DNA from 4 places in the Promicromonospora aerolata genome. Region 2 is predicted to be linked to each of the others. Evidence: riboswitches for the same ligand, from Rfam matches in the RefSeq annotation. Region 2 holds a riboswitch; each other region holds the start of a gene.

Region 1 (7,394 bases), 2.5 Mb from region 2:
TCTCGAACTGCTGGCCCTGCTCGCTGTGCGCCTTGAGCCGGTTCTCGAACTCGGCCTGCGTGCGCAGCTCCTCCTCGGTGGGCCAGAGGCCGATACCGAGGATGAGCAGGAACGTCACGACGCTCACCGCCATGACGAGCGGCACGAGAAGCTGCATCGTCGAGGCGCCGGCGGGGACGCTGTCGATCGGGTTGATCACGGTGACACCGGCCATGCCGGTGTAGTGCATGCCGGTCACGGCAAGTCCCATCACCAGGGTGGCGATGATCGTGGCGAGCGTGCCGCGGATGTGCACGGTGCACCACAGTGCGGCCGTGGCCGCGACGATCGCGATGACGATCGAGGCGACGACGTAGACCGGGTTGTAGACGACCTGCGCCGACATCTGCATCGCTTCCATGCCCATGTAGTGCATGGCCGCGACGCCGGCGCCCGCGAGGGCACCGCCGACGAGCATCGCCGCGAGCTTCCGCTTGCCCAGCTCCGTGATGAACAGGCCCGCTCCCACCACGACGATCGCGATCGCCGCGCTCAGGAGGGTCTGGGGAATGTCGTATCGGATGGTCACACCGGAAGCGGAGAACCCCAGCATGGCGACGAAGTGCATCACCCAGATGCCGGTGCCGCCGAGGGCGATGGCGCCGAACACGAGCCACGCCGCGCGCGTGCCGCCCGAAGCTGCTCGGGCTCGGGACGTGCACGCGAGGCCCGTCGCCGCGCCGGTACACGAGATCGCGTACGCCAGCAGAGGCGTCACGATCCCGAAGGTGAAGTGGTCGATCACTGGCATGGTGTTTGAACAGCCCCTCGAATGGTTCCCTCTGTTGCGGAAACGTTACAGAGTCCCTCTGTCTCGGACAATAGGCAGAACCCGCCGTCCAAGGGATATTGCGGACGTGATCATGCTGGTCAGGCGGTTTCGACGAGGTAGTCGACGCACGCGGTGAGCGCTGCGACGTCGTCGGGATCGACGGCCGGGTACATCCCGACCCGGAGCTGGTTGCGCCCGAGCTTCCGGTACGCGAAGACATCCTGCACCCCGTTGGCGCGCAGGTCCGCGAGCACACGGTCGACGTCGATCTCCGCGGCGAGGTCGATGGTGCCGACCACCGGTGACCGCTCCTCGGGGCGCGCGACGAACGGCGTCGCCCACTCCCGGGCCCTTGCCCAGGAGTAGAGGATCTCCGCGGACGCCGCGCTGCGCTTCGTCGACCACTCGAGCCCGCCCTGGTCGAGCAGCCACTCGACCTGGTCGGCCAGGAGGAGCAGCGTCGCGACGGCGGGCGTGTTGAGCGTCTGGTCCTGGCGTGAGTTCTCGAGGGCCGTCGTGAGCGACAGGAACTCCGGCACCCACCGTCCCGAGCCCTCGATCCGCGCGGCGCGCTCGACGGCAGCGGGGGAGAGTACGGCGAGCCACAGTCCGCCGTCGGCCGCGAACACCTTCTGCGGTGCGAAGTAGTAGGCATCGGTCTGGCTGAGGTCGACGGGCAGCGCACCGGCTCCGGACGTCCCGTCCGTGAGCACGATGGCGCCGTCGGACCCGGCCGGCCGGAGCACCGGGGCGACCGCCCCCGTGGAGGTCTCGTTGTGCGGGGTTGCGTAGGTGTCCACGCCCTCGGCCGTCTCGAGGTAGGCCACCGTGCCCGGCTCCGCCGCGATCACCTGGGAGGGCTCGAGGAACGGGGCTCGCGACGTCGCGGCGGCGAACTTGCCGCCGAACTCGCCGAAGGCCGCGTGCTGCGCCCTGCGCTCCACGAGGCACAGGGTGGCGAGGTCCCAGAAGGCCGTGGCGCCTCCGTTGCCGAGCGCCACCTCGTACCCGTCGGGCGCGCCCAGCAGCTCCGTGACACCCTCACGAATGCGGTGCACCAGGTCCTTCACCGGCGCCCGTCGATGTGACGTACCCAGCACGTGCGCGTTCGCCACGAGATGATCGACCTGTCCCGGGCGCACCTTGGAGGGGCCGGAGCCGAAACGGCCGTCGGTGGGCAGCAGGTGTGGCGGGATAGTCAGTGGCACAGAACTAGACTAGAACCTGGGCCGACGCCCGGGCCGCACGTGTCCAGGGCGACTGGGCGGCTGTGCGCATGACGGGAGCTGACGTGACGGATCTGATCGACACCACCGAGATGTACCTCAAGACGATCTACGAGCTCGACGAGGAGGGCATCACGCCCCTGCGCGCGCGCATCGCGGAACGCCTGGGGCATTCCGGACCGACGGTGTCACAGACTGTCGCGCGCATGGAGCGCGACGGGCTGGTGATCGTGACCGGCGACCGGCACCTCGAGCTCACCGAGCTGGGCCAGGACAAGGCCATGCGCGTGATGCGCAAGCACCGTCTCGCCGAGCGCCTGCTGACCGACGTCATCAAGCTCGACTGGGAGCACGTGCACGTCGAGGCCTGCCGCTGGGAGCACGTCATGAGCGACCTCGTGGAGAAGCGCCTGGTGGGCCTGCTCGACCACCCGCACCACGACCCGTACGGCAACCCCATCCCGGGCCTGTCGGAGCTCGGTGAGGCCTATACCGACGTGCCGTTCCTGAGCGGTGTGATCTCGCTGCCGTCGGCGTTCGAGGCAGCGGCGAAGAAGGGGGTCAGGGGTGAGCCGCTCGCGGCGTCCCTCACCCGTATCGCGGAGCCGCTGCAGACCGACGTGGAGCTGCTCGCCCGCTTGTCCGACGCCGGCCTGGTGCCCGGCTCGCGCATCACCGCCGAGCACAGCGACGGCACCTACACGGTGACGGTCGACGGCGCGGGTACGGCGCTGGAGCTCGGTGAGGACCTGGCCCGCCACCTCTTCGTCGCGACCGCCTGAGCCGGTTCGCCGACCACCTGAGTCGGTTCCGAACCGTCCGGTTTGTCGGAAACCTGCCACCCAAGGTACGACACGTCATGGCATTCGTTGCCGGAACGTGACATTGAGGGTGAGGTCCGGTACGTTCAGACCGCTCCCGCGGAGTTGTTCGTGGGGGTCCTCGGACGGACGCCGAACTCTGTCACCGGCCGGGGTCCAATACGACCGCATGACAGAGGCGGGGGACCCACCAACGGGCGCCAGGGTGCGTCCTCGGGGTGAAGCCGGGCACTCCTTCGGGATTGCACGGCCGGGTGATTTCTCCCACCCGAACCCGACAGCTGACCTCGAAGGCGTACAAGGAGAGGTAATACGTGACTGCACGTACGACTCGCGCTCGTCATCGGGCTGCGCGACGACCAGTAACTCCGCTCACCGAACTCGCCCAGAACGCCGCGGTCGGCCGCCGTACCGCCGTCGCCGCCGCGGGTGGCGCGCTTCTCGTCTCGACCTTCGGTGGCGCGATGGCCGCACAGGCCGCGCCCGTCGAGGCCGGCCACGCGAAGATGAACTCGGTTGACCTCAACGCACTGACGTCGCAGGCCCGCCAGGCGCTGACCAACGCCCCGGTCGTGACCGTCGCACCCGACGCCGAGCTCAACGTGGAGAAGGCCGCGGTCTCCGTGGTCTCCGCCGCCGAGAACGAGGACTACCAGGCAGAGCTCGCCGCCGCCGAGGCTGCGGAGGCCGCCGAGGCTGCTGCCGCCGAGGCCGCTGAGGCTGCCGAGGCCGCTGCCACCACGACGGCCGCGTCCGTGGACGTGCCCGCGTCGGCGATCGGCAACTCCGTGATCTCCGTCGCGAGCCGCTACGTCGGCGTCCCGTACGTCTCCGGCGGTTCCTCGCCGAGCGGGTTCGACTGCTCCGGCTTCACCGCGTACGTCTACGGCCAGCTGGGCATCCCGCTGCCGCACTCGTCGGGTTCGCAGCCCAGCTACGGCACCCAGGTGCCGGCGTCCGAGGCGCAGCCGGGCGACCTGATGTGGACCCCCGGGCACGTCTCGATCTACGCCGGTGGCAACACCATGATCGACGCGTCCAAGCCGGGCACCGTGGTCGACTTCCGCACCATCTGGCAGTCGAACCCCACGTTCATCCGCATGGGCTGACCCCAGCCGCGCACGACCACCAGCCAGAGCGCCTGTCCGGACCATCGGGCAGGCGCTCTGTCGTGCCATCGTTCTGCAGTCGTCATGCCTCCGGATACCCACAACGTGCCCGCCGCCGGTAGCGTTGGGAGTGCAATGGTGCTTGGGCGAAGAAAGGTCTGGCGATGACGCGATCCGAGGTCGTACTGGTCGGGGTGGACGGATCGGCCGCTAGTCTGCATGCGCTCGACTGGGCGACCGCCTACGCACATCGTGTGGGTTGGTCGCTGCACATCGTGTGCAGCTATTCCCTGCCGTCGTTCACGGCCGCTTCGCTCGACGGCGGGTACGCCGCCCTCGACGACACGACCATCCAGGAGGGCGCCAAGTCGGTGCTCGCCGAGGCCGAGGCCCGCGTGGCCGACGCCGGGGTGCGTGCCACCACCGAGGTCGCCACCGGCGACGCGGCGGGTGTGCTCGTGGAGCTGTCCGCCGACTACGGGCTCGCCGTCGTCGGGACGCGCGGCAGGGGTGGATTCACGGAGCGGCTCCTGGGCACGGTGTCGTCCGCGCTACCCGCGCACGCCCAGTGCCCGGTCGTCGTGGTCCCGCTGCGTGCGGAGGCCAACCGAGGCGTCTCCTGGAGCGTGCCGGGCACTGCTGCCGGCGGTGCGGCAGAGACACCGACCGCCGTCGCGCCCGGCGCTGCCGAGATCCGGGAGGTGCGCCGCATCGTCGTCGGCGTGGACGGGTCGCCGCAGGCGGAGCGTGCGCTGCAGCACGCGATCGTGCAGGCCAACGCATGGGGCGCGGAGCTGACGGCGGTGACCGGCGTACCCGTGGGGAACACCGGCATGCTGGCGTGGCTGCCGTCCACGATCGACCGTGAGCAGGTGCTGGCCGACATCGCGGTGGGCATGGACGTGCTGGTCGACCGGTACGAGGCGGAGAACCCCGGCCTGCGGATCCGGCGGATCGTGCTGGACGGTACGGGCGCCGAGCTGCTGACGGAGTTCTCCACGGCGTCCGACCTGGTGGTGGTGGGCTCGCGTGGCCGCGGCGGGTTCCGCGGGCTGCTGCTGGGCTCCACGAGCCAGGCCGTGCTCCACCACTCGGCGTGCCCGGTGTTCGTGGTCAACAAGCACTGCAACGACTGACCGGTCAGGCGCCCTCGAACGTGTCAGACCCTCAGGTCACCGGAGTGACCTGAGGGTCTGACACATCGGGGCGGTGCTGACAGGTCAGTCGACGTGGGCGGCCTCTGCGGCCGCCAGCAGCACGCAGGTGGCCACGCCGTCCATCGCCGTGCGCACCTCGTCCAGCGGGGGCATCGAGGGCGCGAGGCGGACGTTCTTGTTCTCGGGGTCCTTGCCGTACGGGTAGGTGGCGCCCGCCGGCGTGAGGGCGATCCCCGCCTCCTTGGCCAGCTGCACCACGCGCGAGGCCGTACCCGGTGCCACGTCGAGCGACACGAAGTAGCCGCCCTTGGGCTCGTTCCACGACGCGACGTCGTACCCGCCGAGGCGCTCGGTCAGGATCTGCACCACGGCCTCGAACTTGGGCGCCAGGATCTCGCGGTGCTTGCGCATGTGCTCCCGCACGCCGTCGGCCGAGCCGAAGAACATCGCGTGCCGCAGGTGGTTGAGCTTGTCCGGGCCGATCGACGCCACCGACAGGTGCTTCTTGTACCAGGCGATGTTGGCCGGCGAGCCTCCGAGGAACGCGACACCCGCGCCTGCGAACGTGATCTTCGAGGTGGACGCGAAGAGGAGCACCCGGTCCGGGTGGCCTGCCTCGGCAGCCAGCGCGATGGCGTCGGGGCTCGTCACCTCGTCGTCGGTCAGGTGGTGCACCGCGTACGCGTTGTCCCACAGGATGCGGAAGTCCGGGGCGGCGGTCGGCATCGAGACCAGAGCACGGGCGACGGCGTCGCTGATGACCGCGCCGTCCGGGTTCGAGTAGGTGGGGACCACCCACATGCCCTTGATGGTGGGGTCCGACGCGACGAGCTCGGCCACGGCGTCGGCGTCCGGACCGTCCGGCGTCATGGGCACGGGGATCATCTCGATGCCGAGGGCCTCGCACACGGTGAAGTGCCGGTCGTACCCCGGGACGGGGCAGATCCAGCGCACCTTCTCCTCGCGCGCCCACGGCTTCGGCGACTCGGGGAAGCCGAACAGCTCGGCGAACGTGACGACATCGTGCATGAGCGTGAGCGACGCGTTGCCTCCCGCGAGAAGCTGCTCCACCGGTACGTCGAGCAGCTCGGCGAAGATGCGGCGGACCGCGAGCCCGCCGTCCAGCCCGCCGTAGTTGCGCGCGTCCGTGCCCGTGTCGTCGGCGTGCACACCGATCCCGGGCAGGGCGAGCAGGGGCTCGGCGAGGTCGAGCTGCTCGGCCGACGGCTTGCCGCGCGTGAGGTCCAGCTTCAGGCCCTTGGCCTGAAGGTCTGCGTAGGCCTGCTGCAGCTCGTGGAGGGCCGGGAGCGTTGCGGTGGTGTGGGACGACGTCGTAGTGGTCACCCCTGGGAGCCTACGCTCAGCCGGCGCTCGGTGACAGTTCGGAGCGCTCGTCCTGGTCGCCGGCGGTGGTGCGGTCCGCGATCTTGCCCGTCCCGGCCGTGTCGGCCGTCTCGCCCGTGTCGGCTGTCTCGCCGGTCTCGCCGGGATCGGCGTCGCGCAGCGCCACCAGGGACTCCTCGAGGATGTCCAGCGCCATCTCCAGCTCGGGCTGGACGATCGACAGGGGCGGCGACAGGCGGACGGCTCCGGTGCGGGTGTCCTTCGCGAGCACGCCGCGTTCGAGCAGCGCCTCGCACAGCTCCCTCCCGGTGCCGAGCTCAGGGGCCAGATCGATGCCAGCCCACAGGCCCACGGTGCGGGCCTCGGTCAGCAGCTCCCGCCCGACGAGTGCGTCGAGCCGCTCCCTGAGCACCTTGCCCGACTCCGCGGCTCGCGCCTGGTACTGCCCCGTCGAGAGCAGGTCGAGCGCGGCGATACCGACCGCGCACGCCAGCGGGTTGCCGCCGAACGTCGAGCCGTGCGTTCCCGGCGTCAGGACGCCGAGGATCTCGGGCTTGCCGACCACCGCCGACACGGGGACTATCCCGCCGCCCAGTGCCTTGCCGAGGCAGGCCAGGTCGGGCCGCACGTCCCAGAGCTCGCACGCGAGCGTGGTGCCGGTGCGGCCCAGCCCGGACTGGATCTCGTCGGCGACCAGGGCGATGTCCTGCGTGGTGGTGAGCTCGCGCAGCCCGGGCCAGAACTCGTCCGGAGGCACCAGCACGCCGGCCTCGCCCTGCACCGGCTCCATCAGGACCGCGACCGTGGTGTCGTCCACGGCCTCGGCGACCGCGTCGAGGTCGCCGAAGGGGACCCGCCGGAACCCGGGGGCGAACGGGCCGAACCCGTCCCGCGTGGTCGGGTTGTCCGAGAGGCCGACGAGCGTG
Region 2 (7,394 bases):
TTGTAGGAGAACATCGCGCCGGGCGCGAAAAGCTGCGGCAGGCCGTGCAGCTCCGCCAGGTACTTCTCGATCGCGTCGTCACCGCGGCCCGTGTCCGTGAAGACGTCGCCCTCGAACCCGGCCGTGTGGCACAACAGCTGGCGGGTCGTGATGCTGGCGCTTGCCCCTTCGTCCGCCACCCGGAACTCCGGGAGGTACGTGCGCAGCGGGACGTCGAGGTCGAGCGTGCCGTCGTCCACCGCCCGCATCAGCAGGGACGTGGTCCAGAGCTTGGTGACGGAACCGATCTGGAACACGGAGTCGGTGGTCGCCTCGACCCCGGTCGCCGTGCTGAGCACGCCCGACGCCGCGTCGACGATCTTGCCGTCGACCAGCACCGCGACGCTCGCGCCCGGCACCTGGTGGCGCCCGACGAGCTCGGCAAAGTGATCGTCAAGCCAGGTCGAGAGCGAGTCGGGAGATGTCATGGCGTCAGGCTAGGGAAAGCCCCGCGCGCAGTGTTCGTCCGGCCGGACAAGGAGGCGAGGGGCCAGTTGTGCGGGCCGACGAACCGCGTCGTCGCCAGACCGGGATCGGTGGTCGGCGACGCAGGTGTGGTGCGGGTCACCCGGCCCGCTGTCACACTCACCCGGTCCCCGGCGTCTCTTGTGGGTCCGGTGCCTCGCGCACCAGTCCCCTGCAGGAGGTACGTCATGACCCCAGAGCTGGAGACCCTTCGCCGTGACTTCGCCGGCGACATCATCGTGCCGGGCGGCGCCGGGTACGAGGCGGCGAGCCGGACCAGGCTCGTCGCCGGCAGCCCGGCCGCCGTGCTGCGCCCCAGGACCGTCGGCGACGTGCAGGCGGCCGTCCGGTTCGCGGCCGGCGCCGGCGTCCCGCTCGCCGTACGCGGCGGGGGCCACAGCTTCCCCGGCTTCGGCACCAACGACGGCGGCACCGTGATCGACCTCGGCGCGCTCGCCGACGTCGAGCTCGTCGACGAGGACCGCCGCCTCGTGCGCATCGGCGGCGGCGCGACCTGGGGCCGGGTGGCCGACGTGCTGGACCCGTACGGCCTCGCGATCTCCTCGGGCGATACCAGGAGCGTCGGCGTGGGCGGTCTGACCCTGAGCGGCGGCATCGGCTGGATGGTGCGCAAGCACGGCCTGACGCTGGACAACCTGGTCGCCGTGGAGCTGGTCACCGCCGACGGGTCGGTGGTGACCGCGAGCGCGCAGGAGCACCCGGAGCTGTTCTGGGCGGTCCGCGGGGGTGGCGGCAATCTCGGGATCGTGACCGCCTTCGAGCTCGTGGCCCACCCGACCACGGAGATCTTCTTCGGCAAGATCACCTTCCCGGCGGCGGAGGCCGCTGCCGTGCTCCAGGGCTGGGCCGGCCACCTGCGCACGGCGCCCGAGGAGCTGACCTCCCTCGTGAACCTGGCCAACCCGTTCGCCGGCGGCCACGCGGCGCCGGTCGAGCTCCACGTCGCGTTCGACGGCAACGACGCGGACCTCGCGGCACGGGCGGTCGACCCGCTCCGCCGGCTCGGCACGGTCCTGGAGGACGACGTCGCGCCGCGCGCCTATGCCGACGTCCTGGTCGACGGCGGCGAGCTGCCGCCGGGTCTCCGGCTGGTCGGCCACGACGGGTTCGTCGACCGGGAGTCGGCGCCGGAGGCCCTGCAGATCCTTGCCGAGGTGGGGACGTCACCCGGATCGCCGTCGATCGCCGTCCGGAGCCTGGGCGGCGCCGTCTCGCGGGTCGCCGACGACGCCACCGCCTACGCGCACCGCCGGGCGGAGCTGCTGGTCGCCACCATCGTCGGCGGCCCGGAGCCCGTCGTCGAGGCCGCACGTCCGGGCCTGGACGCCCTCTGGGACAAGCTCGCGCCGCACCTCAGCGGCGCGTACGCGAACTTTCTCGGGTCGACGACCGACGAGGACGTGGCCGCCGTCTACCCCGCCCGGACCTCCGCGCGGCTCGCGGCGGTCAAGCGGCAGTACGACCCGAACAACCTGTTTGCGGCCAATCACAACGTGCGGCCGGAGATAGCCGAGTGACGTATCTCATGTCGGACAATCCGGTCAAGGCGAACACTGACCGTCTCGACAGCCGTAATGCGATTGTGACTTTGGGGCCGATCGGGGTTACCGTCGCTCCGGTTCGCGGGAAGGCCGCGACCACTCGAGGCGGACGCCGAGCCCTGTCACCGCCGCGGGATCTGCACTGACCGGATGACAGGGACGGGGGAACCACGTAAGTGGGCACCATCGGTGTCCTTGGGGTGAAGCCGCACAGGTAGTACCGCGGCCGGGTCATTCTCCGATCCGAATCCGACAGCTCACCTCGTAGGCGTCAGGAGAACCACGTGACTACTCGCACGCCTGGGCGCCATCGTGCTGCTCGGAAACCCATCACCCCGCTGACCCCCCTGACCCGTGCCGCGGCGCGGGGCATCTCCGGTGCCGCACGTCGGGGCGCCGTCGTCGCCGCCGGCTCCGGCCTGGTCGTCACCCTGCTCAGCGTCCCCGCCGACGCCGCACCGGTGGCCGACCACAGCACGGCGACGGTCGACGTCGACGCGCTGACGCAGACCTCGCAGACCTCGGTCACCCAGGCCGCGGCCGCGGAGGCCGTGACCACGGCACCGGCCGTGCAGGTGGCCGCCGACAGCAAGTTCACGCTCGAGACCGGCACCATCAAGGTGACGCCGGCCCCCGAGCCGGAGCCCGTACCGGAGCCCGAGCCGGTCGTCGAGGAGGTCGTCGAGGAGGCCGAGCCCGTCGAGGAGCCTGCCCCCGAGCCCGTGGAGAAGGTCGTCGAGGAGGCCGTACCGGCCGCCGCCACCGACGTCGTCTCCATCGCCCGGCAGTACATCGGCGTGCCGTACGTCTGGGCCGGCAACACCCCGGCCGGGTTCGACTGCTCCGGCTTCACCTCCTACGTGTTCGCACAGGTCGGCATCGACCTGCCGCGCACCTCCTCGGAGCAGCGCTACGCGGGCACCGTGGTCTCGGCTGCCGAGGCGCAGCCGGGCGACCTCATCTGGAGCCCCGGCCACATCGCCATCTACGCGGGCGGCGACATGCAGATCGAGGCGCCGGTGCCCGGCCAGACGGTGCACGAGTCGCAGATCTGGCAGGACAGCCCGACCTTCATCCGCGTCGGCTGAGCCGGAGGCGCAGCGCAGGGTGCGGGCCGAGGAACGAGGCACGCGCCCGGAGCGGAGCCGCAGGCTCAGCCGAAATCAACAGAGGCTGAGCCGGAGGCGCAGCGCAGGCTCAGCCGACATGAACTGAGGCTGAGCCGGACGCCCCGCTCGACCAGCAAGACCACGAGGGCCCGCACCGGCACGGTGCGGGCCCTCGTGCGTACCCCGGGCCGGATGGCATGATCACCGCCATGAGCGTCCCCACGGCGGTCGAGACCAACGCCCTGAACACCATCGACGAGTCCGAGCGCCGCGGGTCACCGCGCAGCCTGTTCTGGCCCTGGTTCGCGGCCAACGTGTCCGTGCTCGGGCTGGGCTACGGCTCCTACCTGCTCGGGTTCGGGGTCTCGTTCTGGCAGGCGGTGGTCATCGGCATCGTCGGCATCGTGGCGTCGTTCCTCTTCTGCGGCTTCATCTCGCTGGCCGGAAAACGCGGCTCGGCGCCCACCATGGTGCTGTCCCGGGCGGCGTTCGGCGTGCGCGGCAACAAGCTCCCCTCCCTGCTGTCCTGGATCCTCACCGTGGGCTGGGAGACGGTGCTGGTGGCGCTGGCGACCCTCGCGACGTCGACGGTGCTCGGTGCCCTCGGCTGGGGCGGCGGGACCGTCACCAAGGTCGTCGCCCTCGTGGTCGTGGCGGGCATCGTGGTGGCAGCGGGCGTCTTCGGGTTCGACCTCGTGATGCGGCTGCAGGTGATCATCACCGTGCTCACGGCCGTGCTCACCGTCGTCTACATCATCCTGGTGGCCGACCACGTCGACTGGGCGACCGTCGCCGCGATCCCCGCCGGCGGCGCACCACAGGTCATCGGCGGGCTCGTGTTCATGATGACCGGGTTCGGCCTGGGCTGGGTCAACATGGCCGCCGACTACTCCCGCTACCTGCCCCGCTCCGCCTCCGGCCCCCGCATCGTCGGCTGGACCACCCTCGGCGCGTCGCTCGCCCCCGTGGTGCTGCTCGTGTTCGGCCTGCTGCTCGCCGGCTCGGACCCCGACCTGAACGAGGCGATCGGCGCCGACCCGATCGGGGCCCTCTCCACGCTCCTGCCCACCTGGTTCCTCATCCCGTTCGTCGTGGTGGCCCTGGCCGGCCTGATCGGCGGCGCGGCGCTCGACATCTACTCCTCCGGACTCGCGCTGCTCTCTCTCGGGCTGCCCGCACCGCGCTGGGTGGCGGCCGCGATCGACGGCGGGCTCATGATCGTCGGCGCCGTCTACGTCGTGTTCGTCGCCGACTCGTTCATCGGCCCCTTCCAGGGCTTCCTCATCACGCTCGGGGTACCGGTCGCCGCCTGGTGCGGCGTGCTGCTCGCCGACATCCTGCTGCGGCGCCGCGACTACGCCGACGCCGACCTCTACGACGCCGCCGGCCGGTACGGGTCGGTGAACTGGCCCGCCGTCTTCCTGGTGCTGGCCGGCACCGCCGTCGGCTGGGGCCTGGTGACCAACACCTACGCGCCGTGGCTGGCGTGGCAGGGCTACCTGCTGGGTCCGCTCGGCGGGGTCGACGGGAACTGGGGATGGGCCAACCTCGGCGTGCTGGTCGCCCTGGCCATCGGCTTTGCCGGCACGCTCCTGCTCAGCGCCCGCGTCGTACGCCGCCAGGAGGAGCGATGACGGTGCCCGACGCCGTCGTGGTGCCGCCCGGGCCGGACGCTGCGCTGGTCGTGATCGACATGCAGGACGTCTTCGCCCGCCCGCCCAGCCCGTGGGCCTCCCCCGACTACCCCACCGCCCTCGCGGGGACCCGCCGCCTGCTCCCCGCCTTCGCGGACCGCACGGTCCTCACGCGGTACGTCGCCCCCACCGCGCCCGACGGCGCCTGGCGCGCCTACTTCGACCAGTGGCCGTTCGCGCTCGTGCCCGCCGACGACCCGCTGTACGAGATCACCGACCTGGCCGACGTCGCCGCCGCCGGGGCGCCCGTGGTCACCCGCACCACGTTCGGCAAGTGGGGACCCGAGCTGGACGCCGCCACCCGCTCCGCCGGCGAGCTCGTGCTGACCGGCGTCGCCACGGACTGCTGCGTCATCTCGACGGCGCTCGCCGCCGCCGACGCGGGCCGCCGGGTGCTGGTCGTCGCGGACGCCTGCGCCGGGTCGACACCGGAGGACCACGAGCGGGCGCTGGACGTCATGCGGCTGTACGCGCCGCTGATCGAGGTCACGACGGTCGCCGCGCTCCTCGCCGCCGACTGACGGGGTCGACCGGCCGGCCGGCCCGCGACGACCATGCGGTTGCTGCCAGGAACGCCGTTGTTCTGGCAGCAACCGCATGGTGGTCCGGCTCAGTGCTCGGTAAGTTGCGGTTCGGCCTCGACCGTCTCCACCACGACCCCCGCGCCCCGGTACCGCCGCAGCACCTCCTCGTCCCGTCCGTCCGTGACGAGGGTCCAGCCGGCCGGCAGCGGCGCCCACGCGGGCACCGCGCCCCGGTCGAGCTTGGTGGAGTCGGCCAGCACGACGGTCCGGCGGGCCCGCCGGGCGGCGACCTCCTTGACCTGCGCCTCCAGCGCGGTGGCCTCCCCCACGCCGTCCAGCGGGTCGACGGCGTCGACGCCGAGGAACGCGACGTCGACCATGAACCGTTCGAGGGCCCCCGTGGTCAGCGGCCCGACCAGACCGTGGCTCTTGGTGGTCACGCTGCCGCCGACCACCACGACGTCGAGACCCGGCGAGCCCGCGAGCAGCAGAGCGACCTCGAGCCCCCGGGTCAGCACGGTCAGCCCGTCCCGTCCGCGCAGGTTCTCCGCGAGCTGACCCGTCGTCGAGCCCGCGTCGACGAAGATCGTTCCCTCGTCGGGCACGAGCTCGGCCGCCCGCCGGCCGATCGCCACCTTGGCGGGCAGCTGGACCCGCATCCGCTCGGCCAGCGCCCGCTCGTGGAAGCTCGACTCCGAGGTCGCGCCACCGTAGGTGCGGGTGACGAGGCCCTCGGCGCCCAGCCGGGCGAGGTCGCGGCGCACCGTCGACTCGGAGATCGCGAGCGCCTCCGCCAGGTCCTCCACCCGGGTGGTGCCGCTGCGGATGAGCGACAGCAGCTCGTCGTGGCGGTCGCGGGTGCTCTGGCGCATCGACTCGGAACCTGCGGGCACGCTCACGCGTCGGCCGGCCGGTACGCGGCGCGGATGCCGTCGACGAACGGCGCGTACTCGACGGCGGCGAGGTAGGCGGAGCGCATGGTGCCCGCGTCGGCGAGGCCCTGGCCCGCGATGTCGAAGGCGGTGCCGTGGTCCACCGACGTGCGCAGGATGGGCAGGCCGACCGTGACGGAGATGGTCCCGTCGAAGTCGAACGTCTTGGCCGCGATGTGCCCCTGGTCGTGGTACTGCGACAGGACGCCGTCGTACCGGCCGGTGAGGCCGTGGTGGAACACCGAGTCGGCGGGGATGGGGCCGGCCACGTCCAGCCCGAGCGCCTGCGCGTCGGTCACGGCGGGCGCGAGGTGGACGATCTCCTCGTCGCCGAAAGCGCCGTTCTCCCCGCCGTGCGGGTTGATCGCGGCCACGGCGAGCCGTGGCGCGGGCACACCGAAGATCTCGAGCGCCTGTGCGGCCCGCCGGATCGAGCCGAGCTGCGTCTCACGCGTGATCTTGTCGAGCGCCTTGCGCAGCGACAGGTGCCGGGTGGCGAAGAAGATGCGCAGGTGGTGGTCGGGCTGGTGCGTGTTGCGCACCACGAACATGGTGTCCTGCTCGGTGACGCCGGTGAGGGCGCCGAGCATCTCGGTGTGCCCGAGGTGCTCGCTGCCCGCCGCCCAGATGGCCTCCTTGTTGATGGGTCCGGTGACCACGCCGCTGATCGCGCCGTCCAGCGCGGCCCGGGTCGCCGCCTCGATGGCGACCACGGCGGCACGGCCGGCGCGGGCGTCCACCTGTCCCCAGGCGGGCACGTCGGTGCCGAGCACCCCGATGTCGAAGACGTCGACGACGCCGGCACCCGCCGGCTCCGTGTCCCACGAGCTCACGGCCCGCAGCTCGACGTCGAGACCCAGCGCGGTACGTGCCCGGTCGAGCACGGCCAGGTCGCCGACGGCGATGCCGTGGTGCGCCGGGTCGCCGGCGTGCTCGGCCAGCGTGGCGAGCGTGATCTCGGGGCCGATGCCGACGGGGTCGCCGACGGTGAGTGCGAGCACGGGTCGTGTCATGGCGTTCTCTCCTAGCGTGTTCATCAGATCTTGCTCTGGGGCACGGCGGTCCGTAC
Region 3 (7,394 bases), 1.8 Mb from region 2:
CATGGCTTGGAACAGCGTGAACAGCGAGATCCAGAGGCTGCCGAAGTACTCCTCGGAGGTCTCGCCGAACAGTCCGGTGGCGATGACGGCCGACACGTACATGACCAGGATCAGCAGCGCGCCCACGGCACCCATCCCGGGTACGGCGCGCAGCAGGCCGTCGACCACGCGGCGCAGGGACGGCACCACGGTGATCACGCGCAGCACCCGGAGCACCCGGAGCGCACGGAGCGCCGAGAGCGAACCGCTGGCCGGCAGGAACGCGACACCGACGACGAGGAGGTCGAACACGCTCCACGGGTCGGTGAAGAACCGCCGGCCGTTGGCGAACAGCCGCAGGAGCAGCTCGACGACGAAGAAGACGAGCATGGCGTGGTCGATCGTGTGCAGCACGGACAGCGCCGTCCCCGTCACCATGGTCTCCGCACCCAGCACCAGGGCGTTCGCCAGGATGACGCTGAGCACCAGGCGGCTGAACCACGTGCGTTCGAGCAGGATGCGGACCCTGCCCCGTAGCGTCCGCGGCTCGGCCTCCGCGCCGATCACCTGGTTCATCGACTCCCCTTGTCCGTCACGTGCCCGGAGGCCACGCTCCGGTACCACTTCTCGCACTTGCCCGGGCGAACTGTAGCGCGCCGATGGTCCGCCGATTCACCGGGCGCATTGTCCGGATATGCGCCTGATTCGGCGGGTCCGGTGGCGCGTTCGTTCAATCGGTGCTGGGGTGGTGCGCAAGCAGTCAAACCACTCTGGAGGAAACACACCATGGGCTTCTGGGCCTTTCTTATCCTCGGACTGATCGCCGGCGTCATCGCCCGCATCGTCATCCCGGGCAAGCAGCCGGGTGGCTTCTGGCTCACCCTGCTCCTCGGTGTGCTCGGCGCCATGCTCGGCGGCTGGTTGGGCGGCCTCATCTTCAACGTCGACCTGATGGAGAACTTCTGGTCCTGGTCGGCATGGCTCACCTCGGTCGTCGGCGCCATCATCGTGATCCTGATCGTCCAGGCGATCTTCGGCCGCAAGAAGGCCTGATCGCAGCATCCCGCGGCCGCGCCGTCATCGTCGTCCTCCTGGCGTCGTTGACCGGTGCGGCCGCGGTCTCGTGTGCGGCGGGCGGCCCACGGCCGCCGTCGTCCACCGTGGGCCCGGTACCCGACGACGTCGGCCCGCACCTCAGCGTCGAGGTGGAGCAGGGCCGTACGCAGTACGCCGACCGCGAGATCCTCCTGGCGGTCACCAACGGCTCGGACCGGACGATGACGCTCCTGGCCGGGGCGTTGCACGCCGACGGGTTCGGGCCGTCGCACCAGACCAAGGACCGCCCGCGTACCCTGCGGCCGGGCGCGACGCGGGACGTCTACGTCGGGCTGGGCGAGGCGGAGTGCACGGGGTTCCCGGCAGGGCCCGCAGAGCCGGAACCGGACGCCACACCGTCCGCCACGATCACGGTGGCCCTGGGCGAGGGCGACGACCACGGTCCGGCGACCGACCTCACGGTCCGCGAGGTGCGTGACACCGCCGGGCACCTCGCCCGCAACCACGCCGTGGACTGTGCCCGGGCAGCGGTGGAGACCGGCGTGCGACTCGCCGTGCAGCCCGACGTGCCGGTCGAGATGCGCGACGGCGAGCTGACGGCGTTCGTCACCGTGCGGGTCGAACCGGTCGACGGCGGCCCCGAGGTCACGATCGACCACGTCACCGAGACCACCCTCCTGACCAACCCCGACACCCGCGGAGGCGCCGCGGGCTGGACGGGGCGCAGGCTGGACGGGCAACGGTCCGGCGAGATCGTTCTTCCGGTGGTGCCCACCCGCTGTGACGCGCACGCCGTGGGCGAGGACAAGCGCGGCACGTTCCTCCCCGTGCTGGCGAGCGTCGACGGCACGGCGCAGCACGTGTTCTACGTGCCGATGCCGGACGCCGCGCGCGCTGCCCTGTACGACTTCATCGGGGACAGCTGCGGCTGGCCGGAGGCGGAGTAGCCGGGCCGAGCCCGACGTCACATGAGCCGGTGATCGACCCGGGCACGCGAACGGCGCCGCCTCCGGTGCCGGACGGTGACCCGGCACGGAGGCGACGCCTCGCGGTGCACTGCTACGGCGCTCGCGCGCCGGTGACTCAGACCACGTCAGACGACGCGGATGAACGTCGGGTTGTTCTGCCACATCTCGGTGTAGCGCACGGGCATGCCGGCGGCCCACGCCTCGATGACCATGCCGTCACCCGCATACAGCGCGACGTGGCCGGGCGTCCAGACGATGTCGCCGGGCTCGGGGGTGGTCACCTGGTAGCCCGAGTTGAGCTGGGCGGTGGACTGGTGCGGCAGAGGCACGCCGAGCTGGGCGTACACGTACTGGATCAGCCCCGAGCAGTCCATGCCCTCGGCCGGCGAGTTACCGCCCAGCACGTACGTGATGCCGAGGTAGTTGAAGGCGATATTGATGGCCTGCTGGCCCACCGGGACGGGGTCCGGTGCGTCGACCGAGACGACGGCAGGGCCTTCGCCCTCCTCGCCGCTACCCGTCTTGCCGTCCGCGTCGGACGAGGTGCCCAGGGCTTCCATCTCGATCGGCATCTTTGCGTCGGCCGGGACGGTCACGGTGGGGGAGTTCACGACGGCCTGCTTGGCCACTGCGGTGAGGGAGTTCAGGTCGACCGAGTTGAGCTTCGCCGTCTTCACGTCGGTCTTGAGGTCCATCGCCGGGGCCGCGTGGGCCGTCGTCGCGATGGTCGAGATCAGAACGCCACCTGCAGCTGCGGCGATGGCGCCGCGGCGGGCGACGGTGCCGGCGTTCTCCGTGGCGGTACGAGCAAGGATGGTCAGTGGTGTCATGGCCGGCCGGCTGTCACGATGCCGGCCGCGGATGGAGTTCGTCACCTAATGTCTCCTGTACCGCCTGCGAGGTCAGCTGTCGGGTTCGGGTAGGAGTACACACCCGGCCGCACGGCTACTGGGGGGTTCCGTCCGGCTTCACCCCGAGGGTGACGATCGTGCTGTCACCCGGGAAGTGGGTCCCCCGCTCCTGTCTCGAACGTCTGGTCATGAACCGGTGACAGGATTCGGCGTCCGGCTCACGGCTCCACCGTTGCGGGGGAGCAGAAGTCAAAGTACACACGTTCACGGAAAAAGTCACGATCGGGTTACGCATTACGGTCTGACCCCACGAAGGCGCAGATTTACGCCGTTCCGGTCTTGAGTGGTTATGACCGGCATCACACACATCCGCTACCGTTCGGCGGCATGGCCGAAAGTGCGTACCGCATCTCCGCCTGGTGGGTGCTTCTCATCAGTGCCGCCGCCTGGTGGCTCTGCGGCTTCCTCCCCTGGCTGCTTCAGGCGTTGTACGAGGTCACCGGCCTTGTCGGCGGTCCAGCGGTGGGCGGCGCAGGCTTTCTGCCCCTCCCGTACACCGCCGACGACGCGGTGGCCGGCCTGGTCGTCATGGCCCTGATCGGCGGCCTCCTCGGGGGCGCCACGGCAGGCATCCCGGCGTCGGCCAGGGCGGGGGCCGCCGCGGCGATCGTGGGCACCGTGCTGGCGATGGCCGCCACCGGTGGCACCTCCTGGTGGCTCGCGCTGCGGGGGAGCGTGCCCGGTGACGGTGCGCCGTTCGGGATGCTCGTGATCACAGGCGTCGCCGGATCGGTCGGTCTGGCGGCCGGCCTGCTGACCGCGCTCGGCCCTGCGCCCCTGCGTGGTCTCGCACTGGCGCTGCCGGTGGTGCTCGTCGACGGCTGGCTCTGGGGCCTCCTGCCGGGCAACGCGGTGTCCCCCACCGGCACGTGGTGGCTCTTCGCGGTGGCCCTGGGCGTCGCGTTCGGGCTCGCCGTGGACAGCAAGCCGATCGAGCTCCTGGGCTGGCTGCCCGCCGCCGCCGTCGTGTGGGTCCTGCAGGCCACCTGGCCGGCCCTCCTGGCCGTGCAGGAGAACATCTGGCCCGGGTCCGAGCTCACCGAGAACCCGCTCGTCGCAGCGGACATCGTCTGGAACGAGCTCGCCTCGGCGGCGATCGTGCCAGACGGGCACCAGCTCGGCGCCTGGGTGGTCGCCCTGTTGCTCGGCGCCACCATCGCGGCCCTCCGGCTCTCGCGCGAGGCGGAGCGGAAGACCGGCGAGGAAGCCGAGGACGAGCTCTCGCAGGCCTGGGCCTGAGACTGCTACCGGCCTCCGGTCGGTGGGCGTGCTCGTCGCGACGAGACCTTCGTCCGAGGCGCCACGAGCACACCCACCAGCCAAGGGGGCCGGCCAGCAAGGGGTGCCGGCCAGCAAACGGGTGCCGGTCAGTACGGGCGGATGTAGACCGCGTAGTCCTGCCACTGGGCGGTGTGGCGGACCGGTGTGCCGTAGTTGGCGGCCTCGACCACCATGCCGTCGCCCGCGTAGAGGGAGACGTGCCCCTGGGTCCACACGATGTCGCCGGGGATCGGCGACGTCACCTGGTAGCCGGAGGACACCATGGCCGACGACGAGTGCGGCAGCGGGACACCGAGCTGGGCGTACACGTACTTGATCAGGCCCGAGCAGTCGAAGCCCGTGCCCGGCGACTCGCCGCCGTACGTGTAGGCGATTCCCAGGTACTGCATGGCGATCGCCACGGCCTGGGCACCGATGGACCCGTCGGACGCGTAGTCCGGGGTGGCCGGCTCGGCCGGCTCGACCGCCGCGGCCGGCTCGGCCTGCGCCTCGGGTTCGGTGCCGGCCTCGACGACGGGCTCTGGCTCGGGCTCTGGTTCGGGAGCGGGGGTTACCTTGACGGCCTTGCTCTCGATGCGGAGCTTCGCATCGTTCGCGACCTGTACCGCCGGCGCCGCCGCGAGCTCCTTGCGGGCGTCCTGCGTCAGTGCGGTCATGTCGACGCTTGCCAAGCGGTTCGAACCGTCTCCCATGACGGCGTGTGCGCTGGGTGCGAACGCCGTCGCGAGAAGTCCGGACGATGCCGCGATCAGTGCACCCGAACGGGCTGCTGTACGGGTCACGGTCATCAGGGGAGTGCTAGGAGCATGATCGGCGCGGTGTCGACCGCGTCGGACGGTGGTACTCACCGATGTTCTCCAAGTCGCCGGTTGCGCGGGCCCGTACCGATCTGGGGAATGGGGCCCACGGTCGTGCCTCCGGTGGCACAACGGATCCGACGCTACATACGGGTTACGACCTTGTCTCGATCAGATAACAGTTGTCGTGAAGTATCAGGCTCTCTGGAACGCGCGTAATTTTTCGACCAGATGCCTTTTGCCAGCGTAAGAGGCCATTGTGAAGGGCAAGACGGACATCCGGACGGCACAAAAAAGGGGAAAAGAAATGTTGCGACACGCCGGTCTCCGGCGGCGTGTCAGCTCCTGTCCCGGGCGCGGGCCTCGGACTCGGACTTCAGGTCGGCCAGCTCCGTGTCGACGAGCTCTCGGGCCCTGGAGCCCTGGACCAGGTTCGTCAGCCCGGCGAGCATGCCGCTCTGCGCGACCACCAGGGTGACCTCGCACGCGGCGTCGGACACGGGTGCGACCTGGTGCGCGGCGCCCGTGCGGACACCAGGGGTGGTGCTCGACCAGGAGAAGCCGCGGCCCTCGACCAGGCCGTCGACCTCCCAGGTGGCCTGGGGGAGGCCGGGCTGCAGGACCTCGACGCGGGAGCCGACGGCAATCCTGGCCGCCGGCCGGACCAGGGTCACGCTGGTCATGGAGCTGGTCCAGGAGGGCATGCGCTCGACGTCGGACAGCACCTGCCAGACGATGTCGGCGGGTGCCTCTACCCGGGTGCTGGTGCGGTACGCGTGGGCCACGGGCCCCAGGCTACGCGCGGCTGCGGAGCGGCCGGTACGTCCGGAGGCCCGTGGCGAACCGCCAGGTCAGGGACCCGTGGAGAGCTGGAGGGTCACGATGGAGCCCCAGGTGCCCAGGGTGCCGGCCGCTGGGTCGGACGAGATGACGGTCCCGGCCGGCACCGTGTCCGACGTGGTGTCCACGACCGTGCAGGTGAGATGTGCCTGCTCGCAGGCGACCCCGGCGTCCTCGACGGTCATCGCGGTGAGGTCGGGCACCACGACGGAGTTCTCGACGGGCTCGCCCTCGTCGCTCGGCCGGTCGTCGTTGCTCGAGGTCGAGGGTGGTCCGCTCGGATCCGGCGACGGTTCCACCTCGAGCGTCATCGAGCCGCCGGGCAGGGCGGTCCCGGGGGCTTCCTGCGTGATGGCGGCCCAGGCGCCCCCGCCGAGCACCAGTCCCAGGGCCAGGGTGGCACCGCCGACCCGCGCGGCCCGCCGTCGTCGTGCGGCGGGGACCACGTGGGTGACGTCGACGTCGATGGTCGGCGCCACCCGGCCGACCCGGTCGCGCAGGATCTCCACGAACTGCTCGTCGTTGTTCATGACCCGCTCCTCACGCTCGTGGTGTCCGGTGTCGTTCATGACGTACCCGCCGCGTCCTCGGCCTCGAGCACCTCGCGCAGGCGGGTGATGCCGCGCGAGGCCGTGGACTTCACCGTGCCGACGGAGACGCCCACCGCGTCGGCGACCTCGCGTTCGGTGAGTCCTTCGAGGTGTCGGAGCACCACGATCCGGCGCTGCTTGGTCGGCAGCAGCAGTGCGCGGGTCAGGCGGTCGCGCTCGGCATGCTGATCGGCCGGGCTCTGGCCGGTGTCCGTCCGGTCGGGCAGGGCGTCGGAGGCCATGAGGACCTCTCGACGGCGCCGGCGCCACCGGTCAATCCGCAGGTTGGCGAGGACGCGCCGCGCGTAGGCGAGCGGTTCTCCCTGCCGGGCCTTCGGCCAGGCCAGGTACGTCTTCATCAGGGCCTGTTGCACCAGCTCCTCGGCCTGGTGGGTGTCACCGCACAACAACCAGGCGGTCCGTGCCAGGGCGGGAGCCGACCGGGCCATGAAGCCGGCGAACTCGGCCTCCGTGTCCGCCACCACCACGATGTCTATCGCCTGGACCTTGTCGGGGCTCGATCTCCCCGCGACCATCGGCATGCTCATGCCTCCTTCACGGTCCGGGAGGCCAAAAGGTTGAGTGGACGCTCGACAGCGCGTGTCGGTCCCTCCGTATCCTCGCCCGTATCCTCGCCGCATGGCCACGCATCGGCTCACCGTGCAGCAGGCACGTCGTATCGCGCTCCGTGCCCAGCTGCTCGACGCCCGGCGTCCGGTCGACCTGGTGCACCTGGTGGAGGACCTGACATTCCTCTCGGTGGACCCGACGTCGGCCCTGGCTCCCGCGGTCGACCTCGTCTGCTGGTCGCGGCTCGGCAACGAGTACTGGCAGGGCGCGGTGGACGACGCGATCTCCGACCGCATGCTGTTCCAGCTGCGCGGCACCGTGCGGTCCATGAGCGACCTGCCCCTCTACCTGGAGCAGATGGACCGGTGGCCGCAGAACGAGACGATGCGGCAGTGGCTCGCC
Region 4 (7,394 bases), 3.3 Mb from region 2:
CCCGCGCACCGCCGTCGAGGGGGTGTCCCTCACGCTGCGCCCTGGTTCCGTCGTGGCACTGGCCGGACCGTCCGGCGTCGGGAAGACGACGCTGCTGATGACCGCCGCCGGGCTGATCCCGCCAGTCGGTGGAACGGTCTCCGCGTGGTCGGCAGAACGTCAGGAGGTCGGCATTCCGAGTTACCGATCATCTGACGTTCTGCCGACCACACCGACCACACCGGCCACACCGAGCGCCCCGACCAGCTCAGGCCGGCTGTTCGTGGCCGAGGACGGGCATCTGTTCGACACCACGGTCCTGGAGAACCTGCGGGTGGCCCGCGGAGACGTCACGGCCGCCGAGGCCCGGACCGCGCTCGAGGCCGTCGGGCTGGGGACGTGGCTGGCCGCGCTGCCCGAGGGGCTGGACACCCTGGTCGGTACGGACGCAGCGGCGGTCTCCGGCGGTGAGCGCCGTCGCCTCCTGGTTGCCCGCGCCCTGCTCTCCCCCGCGCGGGTGCTGCTCGTGGACGAGCCCGCCGAGCACCTGGACGGCCGCACCGCGGATGCCCTGGTGAGCGCGGTGGCGGCGCACGCGCGGGCGACCGGGCGTGCGGTGCTGCTGGCGACGCACCGGCTCACCCCGCTGGCGGCGGCCGACGAGGTGGTGGCGCTCGGGGTCGGCGAGGGGGTCCGGGCGAGGGGTACGCACGCGGATCTGCTGCGGACCGACCCCGACTACGCGTGGTCGGCCGCGCAGGAGACCGACCTGCTGGACCCCGACCGGCCGGCCGCCGAACCAGGGTGAGAACCGGGGGCATCCCGGAGCCGCTCCGGCCGACCGCCGCCCTAGCGTCGTCGTCATGATCACCATCTCGGCGCTGACCAAGCGGTACGGGGACTTCACGGCCGTCGACGACGTCTCCTTCACGGCGCGGCCCGGCCGCGTGACCGGCTTTCTCGGGCCGAACGGCGCGGGCAAGTCCACGACGCTACGCATCCTCACCGGACTGGCCGAGGCGACGTCCGGCACCGCGCAGGTGCTCGGCCGCCGGTTCGCCGACCTGCCCAACCCGGGGCGGGAGGTGGGGGTGCTCCTCGACGCGTCGGCCCAGCATGCCGGCCGCACCGGACGGGAGTCCCTGGTGCTCGCCCAGCGCACCCTCGGCCTGCCCGCGGCCCGCGTGAGCGAGACGCTCGACCGGGTGGGCCTCACACCGCAGGAGGCCAAGCGGCGCGTGGGCAACTACTCGCTCGGCATGCGCCAGCGGCTGGGGGTCGCGACGGCGCTGATCGGCGAGCCGGAGGTACTCATCCTCGACGAGCCGGCCAACGGCCTCGACCCGGCCGGCATCCGGTGGATGCGGGACCTGCTGCGTGACTTCGCGGACGACGGCGGCACCGTGCTGCTCTCGTCCCACCTGCTCGCCGAGATCGAGACCATCGCCGACGACATCGTCGTGATCGGCGGCGGGCGGGTCGTTGCGGGCGGACCCAAGTCGGAGCTCCTGGCCGGCGTCGGCACCCTGGTCCGAGCCGACGACGCGGCGGCGCTGACCGCGGCGCTCGAAGCCGCCGGGCAGACGACGTCCCGCACGGACGACGGTGCGGTGCTCACGGACGCGAACCTGGCCGACGCGGGCCGCGTCGCCTTCTCCGCCGGCGTGCCGGTGACCGAGCTTCGGGCGGCCGACGGCGTGGGCCTCGAGGAGACCTTCCTCGCCCTCACCGCGCCGACCCAGCGGGACACCGCGCCCTCCGCCCCCACCACGACAGGAGCCGCCGCGTGAGCACGCAGCGCACCGCGCCCATCCCGTTCCGCCGGCTCGTCGACGTGGAGCTGCGCAAGCTGGCCGACACCCGGTCCGCGCTCTGGCTCCTGGTGAGCATCGCGCTGGTCGCCGTCGGCGCCGTCGCGGTCCTGGTCCTGTTCGCTCCCTTCCAGGCGACCTATGCCGACCTGGCCAACGCGGTCGCCTACCCGCTCGGGCTGCTGGTGCCGATGGTGGGCCTGCTGTCGGTCACGGGCGAATGGAGCCAGCGGGGTGCGCTGACCACGTTCACGCTCGTCCCCCGGCGCGGGCGGGTGATCGCCGCCAAGGCCGCCTGCGTGGCCGGGCTCACACTGGTCGCGACGGCACTGACGTTCGGGCTGGCCGCCTGCGGGGCCCTGCTGAGCGCGGCGGTCGAGGGGACGGCGCCGGTGTGGAACCTGTCCGTGGCCGACCACCTGTACCTGTTCACCTTCCAGGCCGTCGGCGTGGCCGTCGGGTTCACGCTCGGCACGATCCTGCGCCGGTCGTCCGTCGCACTGGTGGGCTATCTCCTGTTCGCGCTGGTCGTACCCTCGCTGTCCAGCCAGCTGGCCATGGCCGTGGAGTGGTACGGCGCCGCCGCGCCGTGGCTCGACCTCACGCACGCCCAGTACGCGCTGCTCGGCGAGACCGTCACGGGCGAGCAGTGGACCCAGCTCGGCCTCACGGCGGCACTGTGGATAGCCGCCCCGTTCGCCGCCGGTCTGTGGCGGCTCCGGCGCGCCGAGATCCGCTGACTGCGCTGGTCAGGCTGACCGGGCGAGAACGGGGTTGTGTTCCTCTGAGCACCGTTCAGGAACACAACCCCGTTCTCGCCTACTCCGTCAGCACCGACATGGCGGCCGCCCGGCCCGGGATCCCGCTCACGCCCCCACCCCGGCGCGCGCCCGCACCCGCCAGCAGGACCCGCGGGTGCGCAGTCTCGACGCCCCAGCGCCCGGCGTCGTCGTCGGACTCGGCGAAGGGCCAGCCGAGGTCCCGGTGAAAGATGTGCCCGCCCGGCAGCCCGACGTCGCCCTCCAGGTCGACGGGGCTGCGCACCTCGAGGCAGGGGGCGCCGTCGGCGTCGAGCGCGAGCACGTCCTCGATCGGCTCTGCCAGCACCGAGTCCAGGGACGCGAGCGTCGCCCGGAGCGCCTGGTCCCGTGCGCCGTCCGGGTCCGCACGGAAGAGGCGGGCCGGCATGTGCAGGCCGAACAGGGTGATGGTCTGCGCGTCGGTCGCGGCGAGCTCCCGGCCGAGGATGGTCCGGTCGGTCAGGGTGTGGCAGTAGATCTCGCTCGGCGGTAGGTCGGGAACCTGCCCGGCGGCCGCCTGTGCATGCGCGTGCTGGAGCTGGGTCAGGGACTCGTTGACGTGCAGGGTGCCGCTGAACGCAGCGACGGGGTCGACACCGTCGCGCAGCCGGGGCAGGCGGGTCAGCAGCATGTTGACCTTGAGCTGGGCGCCCTCGGGGGAGGTGCCGGGCGCCGCGGGCTCGCCGCCGAGCAGCCGGTCCAGCTCCGCCGGGGCGCAGCCGGCGAGCACGTGCCCCGCGGTGACGCCCTGCGTGCGTCCGTCGGCGTCGGTCCAGGCGACCTCCGCGCCCGCGGTGCCGGGGTCCACCGCGGTGACGGTCGCCGAGGTGACGATCGTGGCGCCGGCCGCCAGTGCGGCGTCGCGCAAGGCGCCCGAGACGGCGCCCATCCCGCCGACCGGCACGTCCCAGTCGCCGGTCCCGTTACCGATGACGTGGTAGAGGAAGCAGCGGTTCTGCCGCAGGGTCGGCTCGTCGACGTCGGCGAACGTGCCGATCAGACCGTCGGTGGCCGCGACCCCGCGCACGACGTCGTCGGCGAAGGTGCGGCGCAGCGCCGCACCGAGGGGCTCCTCGAAGAGCGAGCGCCAGGCTTCCTCCCCCACACCGTCGACCACCCGGTCGCGCACGACCGAGCGTGGGAGCAGCGGCTCGGTGAGGGTGGGCGCGAGGCGTCGGGCCACCTCGCCGGTCATGGCGTAGAAGCGCCCCCAGGCCTCGAAGTCGGCGTCCGACCCGGTGAGGTGACGGAAGGAGGCGCGCGTGACGGCGTCGTCCTGGCTGTCGACGAGGAGGCCGCCGTCGGCCACGGGTGTGTAGGAGGACCAGCGCCGGCGCTTCAGGGTGATGGGGAGCTCGAGCTCCTCGACCACCTGTCGCGGGAGGAGCGAGACGAGGTAGGAGTAGCGGGAGAGCCGTGCGTCCACCCCGGCGAAGGGCTGGGCCGAGACGGCGGCGCCGCCCACGTGGTCCGCTCGTTCGAGGACCAGGACCGACCGGCCGCCACGGGCCGCGTAGGCCGCGGCGGTGAGGCCGTTGTGGCCGCCGCCCACGACGACGACGTCGTACCGGGAACGCATGGAATCTGGCATGCACGTCATAGTCGCATGGGGCACTGATTACCAGCGAGGTTCCATCACAAGTTGGTATGTGACCTAATCGTGACATTTGCTCGATGGGCGGGTACGGTCATGACACCTCGCCAGTAACGGTGGGGTCCTGGTCCGGACGCCGAGCCCTGTCACCGGATCTGAGCAGCTACGACGTGACAGGGACGGGGGAACCAAGTAGGCCGGGCACGTGAGTGTCCTTGGGGTGAAGCCTCCTTGCGAGGCCGGGTGATCGCTCTCCCCATCCGAACCCGACAGCTCACTTCGTAGGCGTCCGAGGAGATCACTGGTGACCGTACTCACCGACCGCACCCATGACTGGGCGGACGACCAGGCAAACCGTCCCAGCAGCCGGGGCAGGCACCGCGCCGACGGCCCCGCGCTCACCCCCTTCACCGCACTGACCCAGACCGCCGCCGAGAACGCTGCCCGAACTGGCGCCATCGCGGTCGTCACGTCCGGCATGCTGGCGTCGGTCTTCACGCAGACCGCCCACACGGCGCCCCCCGAGACGCACACGCAGACGACGCTCGCCAACGCGACGCCGGTCAGCAACACCGTCGACTCCACGACCCGGGCCGGCTTCACCGAGAACCTCGTCACCAAGGTCGAGGTCACGCAGAACGCCGACTTCTGGGCCGAGCGCGGACGCGTGTCGGTGACGCCGTACGCCGAGACCGAGGCCGGCATCGCCGAGGCCAAGGCCAAGGCGGAGGCCGAGGCGCGCGCCGAGGCGGAGGCGGAGGCCGAGGCGAAGGCGAAGGCCGAGGCCGAGGCGGCCGCAGCAGCCGAGGCCGCAGCAGCCGCTGAGGCCGAGGCCGCCGCCGAGGCGGAGGCTGCTGCCGCCGTCGAGACCGTCGCCGACACCTCCGGCCTGGGCCAGCAAGCCGTCAACCTGGCCCTCGAGTACGTGGGCGTGCCCTACGTGTGGGGCGGAGCCTCCCCCAGCGGCTTCGACTGCTCCGGACTCATCCAGTACGTCTACGCCCAGCTCGGGGTCGACCTCCCGCACAGCTCGAGCGCGATGTCGACCGTCGGCTACCAGGTCTCCGCCGCCGAGGCCCAGCCCGGCGACATCGTGTGGACGCCCGGCCACGTCTCCCTGTACGCCGGCAACGGCATGGTCGTGGAGGCCCAGCAGCAGGGCACCCCCGTGCAGTACGGCGAGATGTGGCAGAACAACGCGGTGTTCATCCGCGTCACGGGCTGACCGCTTCTCGTACAGTTCTCCAGACCGGCCACGGGGTGGGTCGCACCGGACGTCCGGTGCGACCCACCCCGTGCTCGTCCGCGAGCACCGCGTTCGTCCATGAGCACCGTCCGGTAACGTCCCGGGCGTGAAGATCCTCGTACCGGACGTGCCCTTCGACCTCGACTTCCCGGCGCTCCTGCCCGACGCCGGAGCCTCCTTCGCTCCCGGCGGCCCCGACGTCGTCGCCACGTACGCGATGAACGACCCGATCCCCGAGGAGCACACGGACGCCGAGGTGCTGGTCACCTGGTCCAGCCCGCCCAAGATCGTCGCCGACGCCGCCCGGCGGCTGCCCCGGCTGCGCTGGGTGCAGACGCTCTCCGCCGGGCCGGACGTCGCGCTGGGAGCCGGGTTCGGCCCCGACGTGGTCATCTCGTCGGGCCAGTCCCTGCACGACGACACCGTCACCGAGCATGCCCTGGCCCTGGTCCTCGCGTCGGTCCGACGCCTCGACACGTCGCTGGCCGCGCAGCGGGAGCACCGCTGGGCCAAGGAGATCGCGTTCGCCCAGGCGGATCCCGTCACGGGCCGCGAGTACACGCTCGACGACGCGCGTGTGACGATCTGGGGTTTCGGTTCGATCGCCCTGCGGCTGGCGCCGCTCCTGACCGCGCTCGGCGCGCAGGTCACGGGCGTCGCCTCGCGGGCGGGCGAACGCTCCGGCTACCCCGTGGTGGACGCCGCCGGCCTGGACGCGCTCCTGGGCGAGACCGACCTGCTCATCTCGCTGCTGCCGGCCGTCCCGGCCACCCAGCACATTCTCGACGACCGCCTGCTGCGCCTGCTGCCGCCGTCGGCGCGCTTCGTCAACGTCGGCCGCGGCGCGACGGTCGACGAGGCGGCACTGGTGGAGGCCCTGCGGTCCGGGCGGCTCGCCGGTGCGGCGCTCGACGTCATGGAGACCGAGCCCCTGCCGGCCGACTCCCCGCTCTGGGACGCGCCGAACCTGATCCTCACCCCGCACGTGGCAGGCGGGCGGCCGCGCCGCGCGGCGCGGTTCCTGGCGGACCAGCTCACGACCTGGCGGGCGGCCGGCGACCTCCGCAACGTAGCCCCCCGCTGACCCTCCGTTGAGTGCTGGGTATGTGCGGGCTATTGGGCCGCATGCCAACAGATAGCCAGCACTCAACGAGGATTACGGGGTGCGGGTGCGCGGGGCGGGCTGGCAGACCGGGCAGCTGAATGATGAGCGGTTCATGAACGCGTCGCGGCGGACCAGAGCGCCGCAGCGGCGGCACTCCTCGTTCTCGCGGCCGTACACGGCGAGCGACCGGTCGAAGTAGCCGGACTGCCCGTTCACGTTGACGTACAGCTCGTCGAAGCTGGTGCCGCCCTGGGCGAGCGCCTCACGCATCACCTCGGCCGCCGAGTCCAGCACCCGCCGCACGTCCGCGACCCTGAGCTTGTCCGTCTGGCGTGCCCAGTGCACCCGCGCGCGCCACAGCGCCTCGTCCGCGTAGATGTTGCCGACGCCGGACAAGACCGTCTGGTCCAGCAGCGCGCGCTTGACCTGTGTCCGACGGCGGCGCACCCGCCGCACGAGGTCGTCCAGGTCCAGGTTCGGGTCGAGCAGGTCGCGGGCGATGTGCGCGACCGGCTCCGGCAGCAGGGGCAGGTCCGAGCCGTGCCCTGCCGGGACGGCCGACGGCGGGGTCGCGCTCCCCCGGGTCGGGACGTGGTCGTGCACCAGGTCCTGCACGCTCAGGTGTCCGAAGGTGCGCTGGTCCACGAAGTCGAGGTATCGCGCGCCGGAGGGCGCACCGGTCAGGTGCAGGCGGACCCGCAGGTGCGGGTGGCGCCAGTCGTCCGCGGCCGTCGCTCGCCCCGGCTCGTCGCCCAGCACCGCGGTCGGGGTCTGCTCTCCGCTGAGCACCGCCCCTCGGACCAGCAGCTGCCCCGACATACCGAGATGGGCGAGCAGGGCCGCTGCGGGGTAGGCCTCG

What was found. A riboswitch is a leader RNA that binds a small molecule or an ion and turns the genes downstream of it on or off. The one in region 2 is predicted to bind cyclic di-AMP.
Region 1: it holds a riboswitch for cyclic di-AMP, as region 2 does, so the genes downstream of both, ACFSL2_RS20250 (C40 family peptidase) here and ACFSL2_RS09225 (C40 family peptidase) in region 2, are expected to answer to the same signal.
Region 3: it holds a riboswitch for cyclic di-AMP, as region 2 does, so the genes downstream of both, ACFSL2_RS17035 (C40 family peptidase) here and ACFSL2_RS09225 (C40 family peptidase) in region 2, are expected to answer to the same signal.
Region 4: it holds a riboswitch for cyclic di-AMP, as region 2 does, so the genes downstream of both, ACFSL2_RS23510 (C40 family peptidase) here and ACFSL2_RS09225 (C40 family peptidase) in region 2, are expected to answer to the same signal.

Annotation. Positions count from the first base shown of each region.
Region 1 covers NZ_JBHUHF010000001.1:4,523,303-4,530,696, forward strand. Annotated here, with positions in the region: gene ACFSL2_RS20235 (MHYT domain-containing protein) at 1-790, opposite strand, end outside; gene serC (phosphoserine transaminase) at 910-2,019, opposite strand; gene ACFSL2_RS20245 (metal-dependent transcriptional regulator) at 2,103-2,819, shown strand; cyclic di-AMP (ydaO/yuaA leader) riboswitch at 2,996-3,170, shown strand; gene ACFSL2_RS20250 (C40 family peptidase) at 3,173-3,967, shown strand; gene ACFSL2_RS20255 (universal stress protein) at 4,132-5,103, shown strand; gene ACFSL2_RS20260 (aspartate aminotransferase type Ic) at 5,188-6,468, opposite strand; gene rocD (ornithine--oxo-acid transaminase) at 6,485-7,394, opposite strand, start outside.
Region 2 covers NZ_JBHUHF010000001.1:2,034,395-2,041,788, forward strand. Annotated here, with positions in the region: gene ACFSL2_RS09215 (serine hydrolase domain-containing protein) at 1-467, opposite strand, end outside; gene ACFSL2_RS09220 (FAD-binding oxidoreductase) at 693-2,042, shown strand; cyclic di-AMP (ydaO/yuaA leader) riboswitch at 2,197-2,351, shown strand; gene ACFSL2_RS09225 (C40 family peptidase) at 2,351-3,154, shown strand; gene ACFSL2_RS09230 (purine-cytosine permease family protein) at 3,385-4,809, shown strand; gene ACFSL2_RS09235 (cysteine hydrolase family protein) at 4,806-5,390, shown strand; gene ACFSL2_RS09240 (DeoR/GlpR family DNA-binding transcription regulator) at 5,480-6,265, opposite strand; gene pdxA (4-hydroxythreonine-4-phosphate dehydrogenase PdxA) at 6,289-7,338, opposite strand; gene ACFSL2_RS09250 (four-carbon acid sugar kinase family protein) at 7,362-7,394, opposite strand, start outside.
Region 3 covers NZ_JBHUHF010000001.1:3,823,225-3,830,618, reverse strand. Annotated here, with positions in the region: gene ACFSL2_RS17050 (ion transporter) at 1-555, opposite strand, end outside; gene ACFSL2_RS17045 (GlsB/YeaQ/YmgE family stress response membrane protein) at 766-1,032, shown strand; gene ACFSL2_RS17040 (hypothetical protein) at 1,080-1,982, shown strand; gene ACFSL2_RS17035 (C40 family peptidase) at 2,129-2,878, opposite strand; cyclic di-AMP (ydaO/yuaA leader) riboswitch at 2,880-3,076, opposite strand; gene ACFSL2_RS17030 (hypothetical protein) at 3,242-4,153, shown strand; gene ACFSL2_RS17025 (C40 family peptidase) at 4,282-4,977, opposite strand; gene ACFSL2_RS17020 (SRPBCC family protein) at 5,331-5,777, opposite strand; gene ACFSL2_RS17015 (PASTA domain-containing protein) at 5,844-6,401, opposite strand; gene ACFSL2_RS17010 (SigE family RNA polymerase sigma factor) at 6,398-6,958, opposite strand; gene ACFSL2_RS17005 (winged helix DNA-binding domain-containing protein) at 7,062-7,394, shown strand, end outside.
Region 4 covers NZ_JBHUHF010000001.1:5,301,100-5,308,493, reverse strand. Annotated here, with positions in the region: gene cydC (thiol reductant ABC exporter subunit CydC) at 1-787, shown strand, start outside; gene ACFSL2_RS23525 (ABC transporter ATP-binding protein) at 843-1,769, shown strand; gene ACFSL2_RS23520 (ABC transporter permease) at 1,766-2,530, shown strand; gene ACFSL2_RS23515 (phytoene desaturase family protein) at 2,610-4,190, opposite strand; cyclic di-AMP (ydaO/yuaA leader) riboswitch at 4,322-4,487, shown strand; gene ACFSL2_RS23510 (C40 family peptidase) at 4,489-5,409, shown strand; gene ACFSL2_RS23505 (NAD(P)-dependent oxidoreductase) at 5,537-6,514, shown strand; gene mutM (bifunctional DNA-formamidopyrimidine glycosylase/DNA-(apurinic or apyrimidinic site) lyase) at 6,587-7,394, opposite strand, start outside.